DNA from 2 places in the Shewanella sp. SM23 genome. Region 2 is predicted to be linked to the other one. Evidence: predicted binding sites of a transcription regulator. Region 2 holds the regulator's gene; the other holds the start of a gene.
The links. Region 2 encodes MetJ, which represses methionine synthesis genes. Its sites were predicted from a motif close to TAGACGTCTAGACGTCTA; they were not measured.

Region 1: a site for MetJ is predicted at 2,789-2,806, ahead of metE (5-methyltetrahydropteroyltriglutamate--homocysteine S-methyltransferase). Genes of this name have one in related genera too.

Annotation. Positions count from the first base shown of each region.
Region 1 covers NZ_JAKKRM010000004.1:141,189-145,403, forward strand. Annotated here, with positions in the region: gene queG (tRNA epoxyqueuosine(34) reductase QueG) at 1-311, shown strand, start outside; gene metE (5-methyltetrahydropteroyltriglutamate--homocysteine S-methyltransferase) at 408-2,678, opposite strand; gene L5L98_RS07115 (LysR family transcriptional regulator) at 2,879-3,784, shown strand; gene L5L98_RS07120 (HDOD domain-containing protein) at 3,864-4,215, opposite strand, start outside.
Region 2 covers NZ_JAKKRM010000012.1:120,067-124,281, reverse strand. Annotated here, with positions in the region: gene nrfD (NrfD/PsrC family molybdoenzyme membrane anchor subunit) at 1-658, shown strand, start outside; gene L5L98_RS15110 (sulfite exporter TauE/SafE family protein) at 765-1,508, opposite strand; gene metJ (met regulon transcriptional regulator MetJ) at 1,643-1,957, opposite strand; gene metB (cystathionine gamma-synthase) at 2,170-3,333, shown strand; gene L5L98_RS15095 (bifunctional aspartate kinase/homoserine dehydrogenase II) at 3,345-4,215, shown strand, end outside.

The DNA.
Region 1 (4,215 bases), on a different contig from region 2:
CTTGGAGCGAGGCCGAGTTTCTTAAACAAACTGAAGGCAGCGCCATTCGTCGCATTGGACATAAACGTTGGCTACGTAATATTGCAGTAGCACTGGGTAACGCTCCCGCGAGCCCAAGCATTATTGCCGCACTTAACGCCCGCAATCACAGCGAAGATATCGATGAGATAGTGCGTGAGCATATTGAATGGGCGCTTAATGCCCAGCAATCGCGCCTTGCTGAAAGCGCAGCAACTGAACAACAAAAAGCCCGCCGCAAAACCGAGCGCATGGTGCGCATTATCGAAAAAGGCTTACCGCGAGATGCTTAAGTTAGTCGGCAAGCAATAAACAACAACGGATGCATAAGCATCCGCTGTTACTAACTCAATAAACTCAGTAAAAAAATATTTCACTCAAGCATAATATTAACCAAGGCGGCGACGTAGTTCTCGCGTGGCATCGACCATGTTTTTCAGTGCGGGTTCAACTTCATCCCAAGTACGGGTTTTTAGGCCGCAATCTGGATTAACCCATAGCTGACGTACGGGCACTTTTTGCGCCGCTTTCTCGATTAAGTACACCATGGCCTCCACACTTGGAGTGTTTGGCGAATGAATGTCATACACACCGGGGCCAATTTCATTTGGATATTCAAAATCTTCGAAGGCATTGAGTAACTCCATCCGTGAACGCGAAGTCTCGATAGTAATCACATCGGCATCCATGGCGGCAATCGCGGCAATGGTGTCATTAAACTCGCTGTAACACATGTGGGTGTGGATTTGAGTCTCATCAGTCACGCCAGCAGCGCTGAGTTTAAAGGCATTAACCGCCCAATCTAAATAGGTTTGCCACTCACTTTGTTTCAATGGCAGACCTTCACGGAAGGCGGGCTCATCGATTTGTATAATGCCAATACCGGCATTTTGTAAGTCCACCACTTCATCACGGATCGCCAGCGCCAGCTGAGTCGCAATCACATCGCGGCCGATATCTTCACGGGCAAATGACCAATGCAGAATCGTCACAGGGCCAGTCAGCATGCCTTTTACAGGCTTGTCGGTGAGACTTTGGGCAAACTCGGCCCAATCAACCGTCATCGCCCTTGGACGACTAACATCACCATAGATCAACGGTGGCTTAACACAGCGTGAACCATAACTTTGCACCCAACCATTTTTGGTAAAGCCAACGCCCGCAAGCTGCTCACCAAAGTATTCCACCATATCGTTGCGCTCGGCCTCACCATGAACCAGTACATCGATACCGAGTTTAAGCTGGCGGTCGATAGTATCGCGGGTGACTTGCTGCAATTGCTCTGTATATTGTGCATCACTCAGATCGCCCTTGCGCCAACGACTGCGTAGTCCACGGATTGCCGGTGTTTGTGGGAAGGAGCCAATGGTGGTGGTCGGCAACAGAGGTAAACGGTATTTCTGCTGCTGCACAGCTTGGCGTACGCTGAAATCACTGACGCGCTCATAATCGGCAGATGTCAACGCGGCAACGCGGGCAATCACTTGACTGTCGGCGGCCTGCGCTTTCGCCTCACGGCGTGCCAAACAGGTTTGCACAATCTCTTTTGCCGCGATAGATTCAGGTGCCAGTAGCAATTGGCGCACATTGGCCAGTTCGAGTAATTTTTGCTTCGCAAACGCGAGTTGTTGACGCAGCGCGGGCTCAAGCGTGGCTTCCACCTCTAAATCCACAGGGCTGTGCAGGAGTGAGCAAGAGGTACCAATCCACAAGCGATCTCCTAGATCACGGGCAACCGCGCCTATGCGTTCGGCAATCAAATCCGCCTCTGCCGCCCACACGTTGCGACCATTGACCACACCCGTCGACAAAATTTGATCTTGACCAAGCGCATTGGCAAAGACTGCCAATTGATCCGGCGCTGTGACTAAATCGACATGCAACCCCGCAACAGGCAAAGCCGATACCAGTGCTTGATGGTGTGCGATACCGCCGTAATAACTGGTAAGAAGGATCTTCACCTTCGCAGTGCTGAGGGCTTGATACGCCTCAGTGATCGCCGCTTGCCATTCGCCATCCAATTCCAATGCGAGAATGGGCTCATCGAGCTGTACCCATTGCACTCTCTGAGCAGCAAAACGCGCCAAAATGTCAGCATAAGCAGTTAATAAATTGGGTAATAAGCTCAACTTATCAAACTCTTGGCCCACGGTTTTAGCAAGGAACAAGTAGCTAACAGGGCCGAGTAGCACAGGTTTTGCTTTATAACCTAAGGACTGCGCTTCGCTGACTTCATCAAAGAACTGCTCATAGGCAATCGAAAACTCTTGGTTTTGGCTGAGCTCAGGTACCAGATAGTGATAGTTAGTATTGAAATACTTGGTCATTTCAGAGGCTGACGCATCTTGGCCCGTTGGCGCTCTGCCGCGGGCAACGCGGAATAAAGTATCGAGATCGATTGCCCCTTCACCACGATGACGCTCAGGAATGGCATTTAAAGTCGCGCTTAAGGTCAGCACTTGATCATAAAAGGCAAAATCACCTACGGGAACTTGCTCAATGCCCGCAGCAGCTTGCCACTGCCAATGGGTGCGGCGAAGTTCACTCGCCACTTCACGTAATTCCGCCTGAGTGCTCTCGCCACGCCAGTATTTTTCTAAGGCAAATTTCAATTCACGACGACGCCCAATATGGGGAAACCCAAGACTATTTAATTGCATACTCTATCTTCCTTTATTTGAGATAAGCCACATTCGGCACTTGCACCCACCAGATTGTTTTCTCTTAGCACTTTTCAGCACTTCAGCCTTGATAAATAACAACGGGCGTCTGGACGTCTAGAAGTTTATTGTGTTAGTCTCTATTCCAGCAACCGAATTGATTTCAAGCACAACATGAGCGAAATTCACTTGGAGTGAACATGATCGAACTAAGACACCTGCGAACCTTAATGGCCCTGAAAGAAAGCGGCAGTTTGGCGGGCGCAGCCAAAAAACGTTTTGTCACTCAATCCGCCCTCTCCCACCAGATTAAGGAGTTGGAGCAAAGGATTAACTCGCCCATTTTTGTGCGTAAGAGTAAGCCACTGTCATTCACCCAAGAAGGTGCACGCCTGTTGCATCTGGCCGAAGAGATTTTGCCTAAGGTGTTAGAAACCGAGACAGATTTGAAGAATGGGCTGGAAACCGAAACCAATCAGTTGCGAGTCGGCATTGAGTGCCATAGCTGTTTTCGCTGGTTAATGCCTGTGATGGAGCAATTTAGACAAGATCATCCGACAGCCGAATTAGACTTGTCGAGCCGTCACCTATTCGACTCGCTCAATGCCTTAGAAATGGGTGAACTGGATATTGTATTAACCTCAGATCCTGTGCCTGGGCATTCACTCGCCTACCAGCATTTGTTTGATTTTGAAGTGAAGTTAGTAGTTGCTAAGGATCATCCTTTAGCGAAAGAAGCCTATGTCACCCCTAAGCAATTAGCACACTTGCCTATTATCAGTTATCCAGTGCCGTTGACACGTTTAGATATTTATCGCCACTTTTTAGAGCCTGCGGGCATAGAGGCAGGCGAGCAAAAAACCTGTGATTTAACCATGATGTTATTGCAACGCATCGCCTGTAAAGACGGCATAGCCGCACTGCCAAGCTGGTCGATTAATGAAGGACATGGACTGAGTCTCGCTACGGTAAAACTCGGCCAAGAAGGTCTGAAACGACCGCTATTTGGTGCCTATCGCCGCCACAGTGCTAACTCTGCATTGATCCAAAATTGGTTACAACTGGTGGCGAGGGAAGGTTTATCCCGCCAGCAGAAGACGAATTAATGCGGGTGACATAGAGTAAAAAGCCTGCGAATGCAGGCTTGTTTATTGAGTCAAATGACTATTTCATAGCATCGACAAATTACAGCGGATTCATCAACAATCCACGCATAGACAAGACACGGCGCAGTATCAACCCTGATGAATTAGGATTACGGGTCTGACGCAAATTATGGGCGATCATAAATTCTTGACGCAGATCCTGATCGAGATCTAACGCCTCGAACGCTTCGATGGTTAAGGTCTGTTGTTGATTATCAATCAATGACTTAATCACACTTAAAGGAAATGACTGTTCGGCATTAGCATTTAAATAGGCAAATGCGGTCAGTGCGATAATTTGGCCGAACACACTGAACAGAGCTAAGGTTTGTACTTCGTCAGCATCAACCTCCACACCTTCCATATCCGCTAAGCTATCTACCGCATCCGTT
Region 2 (4,215 bases):
GGCCATTGGGGTGCTGGCGCTGCTGGCGTATTCTCCCTTAGCTTTTGCGTACGCCATTATTGTGCTGCGGGATGACTTACCAAAATGGGGGTTGGGTTTCCTAACACCTATCGCTAAGTTACTTATGCCATTTCGAAAGCTGATTGAAGTATTGTTGTTTGTCCTCGCCATTGGCGTAGGGGCTTACACTGGCTTCTTAATTTCGGCGATGAATGCTTATCCTATGCTCAACACTGCGGTACTGCCTGCGCTGTTTTTAGTGTCAGGTCTATCGGCGGGCGCTGCGGCAAATGCGGTACTGGCGTTGCTGATGTTTAAGACTGACAGCCACGACAAAACTTTAGTGAAGATGCACGGTTTAGAATTGCCTGTGATGGCGATTGAAATTCTGTTCCTGTTCATGTTGTTCTGCGCCTTGTACTTCAAGGGCGGCGCGGCTGCTGCGGCCTTAGCATCGTTAACGTCTGGGCTATGGGCAAGCGTGTTCTGGATAGGCGTTGTCGGTATAGGTTTTGGTATTCCATTGCTGTTTATGCTGCTACCCGCCGCGACTCGCCACACTAAGGGGGCGATGATCATGGTGGCTTGTGCGAGCTTAACGGGCGTACTCGCCTTAAGACACTTTATTGTGTACGCAGGGCAAAGCTATTTAAGCTGAGTGTAATCTGGCTTTACATATTGATAGATAAAGAAAAAGCACTGGCAATGTCAGTGCTTTTTTATTGTTTGAATCTTGAGAAGGTTTGCCAGTACAAGCAGGACGCTTATTGGGGTAATAACTCGATAACCGACTTCACCGTTAGCACTAAGGCGCTGATACTGCACAGGACTAACGTCGCTATCTTTGTCTTCTCTTTATCGACACGGCCTACTAATCGCCCTGCGACTAAGTAACCTAAAATCACTGAGGGGAGCAGCATCAACGACAGCCACAGATGTTTTAATTCTAATAAGCCTGTGATCGCTAAAATGATCAATGCAATCATGGAGCTAAAAATGAAGAAGGCCGACAGCGCTGCGCGAAACTGCGAGGCATCTTTGCCTGCCAACAAAATCGCCATCGGCGGGCCACCAATCGCGGCGATATTGCCGAAGATCCCTGAAACCACGCCCGCACCGAAGAGGGTTTTCTTATTCACTGGCAGGCTGAATTTATACAGGCTGAGGATCACTGCGACAGTCACAATAGCGGCGATGGATAAACCGAGTATGGGTTGAGGCGCAAACAGTAATAAACTCGCGCCGATAAAACCACCGGGCACGCGGCCTAGGAGCGCATATTGCAAGCCATTGAATTCTAAGTGACCGCGCTCACGCACTAAGGTCAGCAGGGCGATGGAGAAACCCATAGCAATAACAGGCGCAGGTACAAGTTGTGGATCGACGATATACAGTAAAGGACTGGCGACAACCGCAAGCCCAAACCCAATCAGACTTTGGGTTAAGGCGCCCAGAAACACGACCAGCGAGGCTAAGGCGAGTGTCTGTGGATCTATCATAGAAAACATAGGATTTCCTATATCCCAAACCAACTCAAGATGGTGAAATTTAAAGTTTGAAGTCGCTTGGGTATAAACAAAAAGGGATCGTTAACGATCCCTATTGATGAGCACTGTGATATGACTTTAAAAGCGACGAGTCGCTATTCCATGTCTTCCCACTCGATTCCCATTTGATCCATCAACAACTTGGCTTCTGCGGGAATGCTGTCTGGATTATCTTTTGACAGATCTTCATCGTTGGGCAATGGCTGGCCAGTGTAGGCGTGCAAAAATGCCTCACACAACAGCTCGCTGTTGGTGGCGTGACGCAAATTATTGACCTGACGACGAGTACGTTCGTCCGTGAGGACCTTAAGCACTTTGAGCGGAATAGACACAGTAATTTTTTTTACTTGTTCATTCTTCTTGCCATGTTCAGCATAGGGGCTGATGTATTCCCCATTCCATTCAGTCATTGACTCACCTGTTATAACGCTAAATTCGGGGCAGATTTTAAACCCTTACAAAGAACAGTCAAATTATTGCTACTATTTCTTTGTGATTGCAAACAGATTTCTTTATGTTCAGACGTCTAAACGTCTTCACGCCTATTGACGATGGCGTTGGGCTTAGGTACATTTAGACGTCCAGACATCTCTATCAGTCTACCGAATTTAGGAGTCCACCCATGGCAGAGCGTCAATTAGCCACACTGGCAGTGCGTCAGGGTATCGAAAGCGATACTCAATATGGCGCAGTTGTGCCACCGATTTATTTGTCGACTAATTACGCCTTCGATGGTCATAAAAATCCCCGCGAATTCGATTACAGTCGTTCAGGCAACCCAACGCGCTGCATTTTAGGCGAAGCATTAGCGCAATTAGAAAAGGGCGCCACTGGCATAGTGACGTGCACTGGCATGGCGGCCATCACCTTAGTGACTACTTTGCTCGGCCCCGATGACCTATTAGTTGTGCCCCATGATTGCTATGGTGGTTCCTACCGTTTATTTACCAACTTGGCGAAGAAAGGCCAGTTTAAGCTCATAGTGGTCGACCAAACCGACAGCCAAGCGTTAGCCGCCGCCATTGCGCAGAATCCTAAGATGGTGTGGCTCGAAACCCCATCGAACCCATTATTGCGTGTGGTAGATATCGAAGCCATTGCTAAGGCGAGCCATGAGGTCGGCGCGCTGGTGGTGGTCGATAACACCTTTTTATCGCCGATATTGCAACAACCCCTATTGTTAGGCGCGGATATCGTTATCCACTCCACCACTAAATATATCAATGGTCACAGCGATGTGGTCGGCGGCGCTGTGGTCGCCAAAGACGCGCAAATCGGCGAAAGCTTACATTGGTGGTCGAACACTCTAGGCTTAACGGGGTCGGCCTTCGACAGTTATCTGACCCTGCGCGGCCTGCGTACCTTAGCGGTGCGTATTCGCGAGCATCAAACCAATGCCCAGCGTATTATTGAGGTATTAACCCAAAGCCCTGTGGTGAGTAAAGTCTATTACCCAGGGCTTGCGGATCACCCTGGTCACGCCATTGCGGCCAAGCAACAACAGGGCTTTGGCGCTATGCTGAGTTTTGAGCTCAAAGGCGGTGAGGCCGAAGTGGTGGCCTTTTTAGGTGCACTCAGCTTATTTAGCGTGGCGGAAAGTTTAGGTGGCGTCGAAAGTTTAGTGGCAGTGCCTGCCACTATGACCCACAGAGCCATGGAGCCGCAAGCGCGCTTCGAGGCTGGTATTAAGGACACCCTATTGCGTCTATCGGTGGGTATTGAAGATGCCGCCGATTTAGTTGCAGATATTCAAGCAGGATTAGCCGCCGTTGCGGCTTGTCAGTAGAGGAATAATAGATGGCACGTTGTCACTTACATAAATTTGGTGGCTCCAGTTTAGCGGATGCCGATTGTTATCGCCGAGTCGCCCATATCCTGTTAACCCACGGTCATAGTGATGATCTCGTGGTGGTCTCTGCGGCGGGTAAAAGCACGAATTTCCTGTATAAATTATTAGCGCTGCGTGATGCGGGTCAGCTATGGCAAGAAGAATTACAAGTGCTGATCAGTTACCAACAGGGGTTGATTGAGCAGTTGTTGTCGAATGAACAAGCCCGCGATCTGCGTGAGCGTTTGGCCACTGATAAAGCGCAACTCATCAGCCTGTTGTCCTTAGACGAGCGCAATGAATACCAAATCAACCATGTGGTGAGCTTTGGCGAACGTTGGTCGGCACGTTTAATGGCGGCGCTACTGCGCGAATCTGGCGTGGCGGCAAGCCATGTGGATGCCTGTTCAATTTTAGTGGCCGATGAAGCCGCTGTGCCGCAAATTCGGGTACAAGAATCCCGCGCTAAAGTACAAGCCCTATTAGCCGCGCATCCCAATGAACGCTTAGTGATCACAGGTTTTATCTGTGCTAACGAGCGTGGCGATACCTTGTTACTTGGTCGTAATGGTTCAGATTTTAGCGCCAGCCTGATTGCTAGTCTCGCCGATATCGAGCGCGTGACCATTTGGACCGATGTGGAAGGGGTGTTCAACGCCGATCCTAATAAAATCAACGATGCCAAGTTACTGAAAAGTATGTCACTTGCCGAAGCCGATCGCCTAGCGCGTTTAGGCTCGCCAGTATTGCATTCGCGCACTTTGCAGCCGTTATTCAATACCGAAGTGAGCTTAGCGGTGCGTTCAAGTTATGCGTCCCACACCGACTTTACCTTAATCG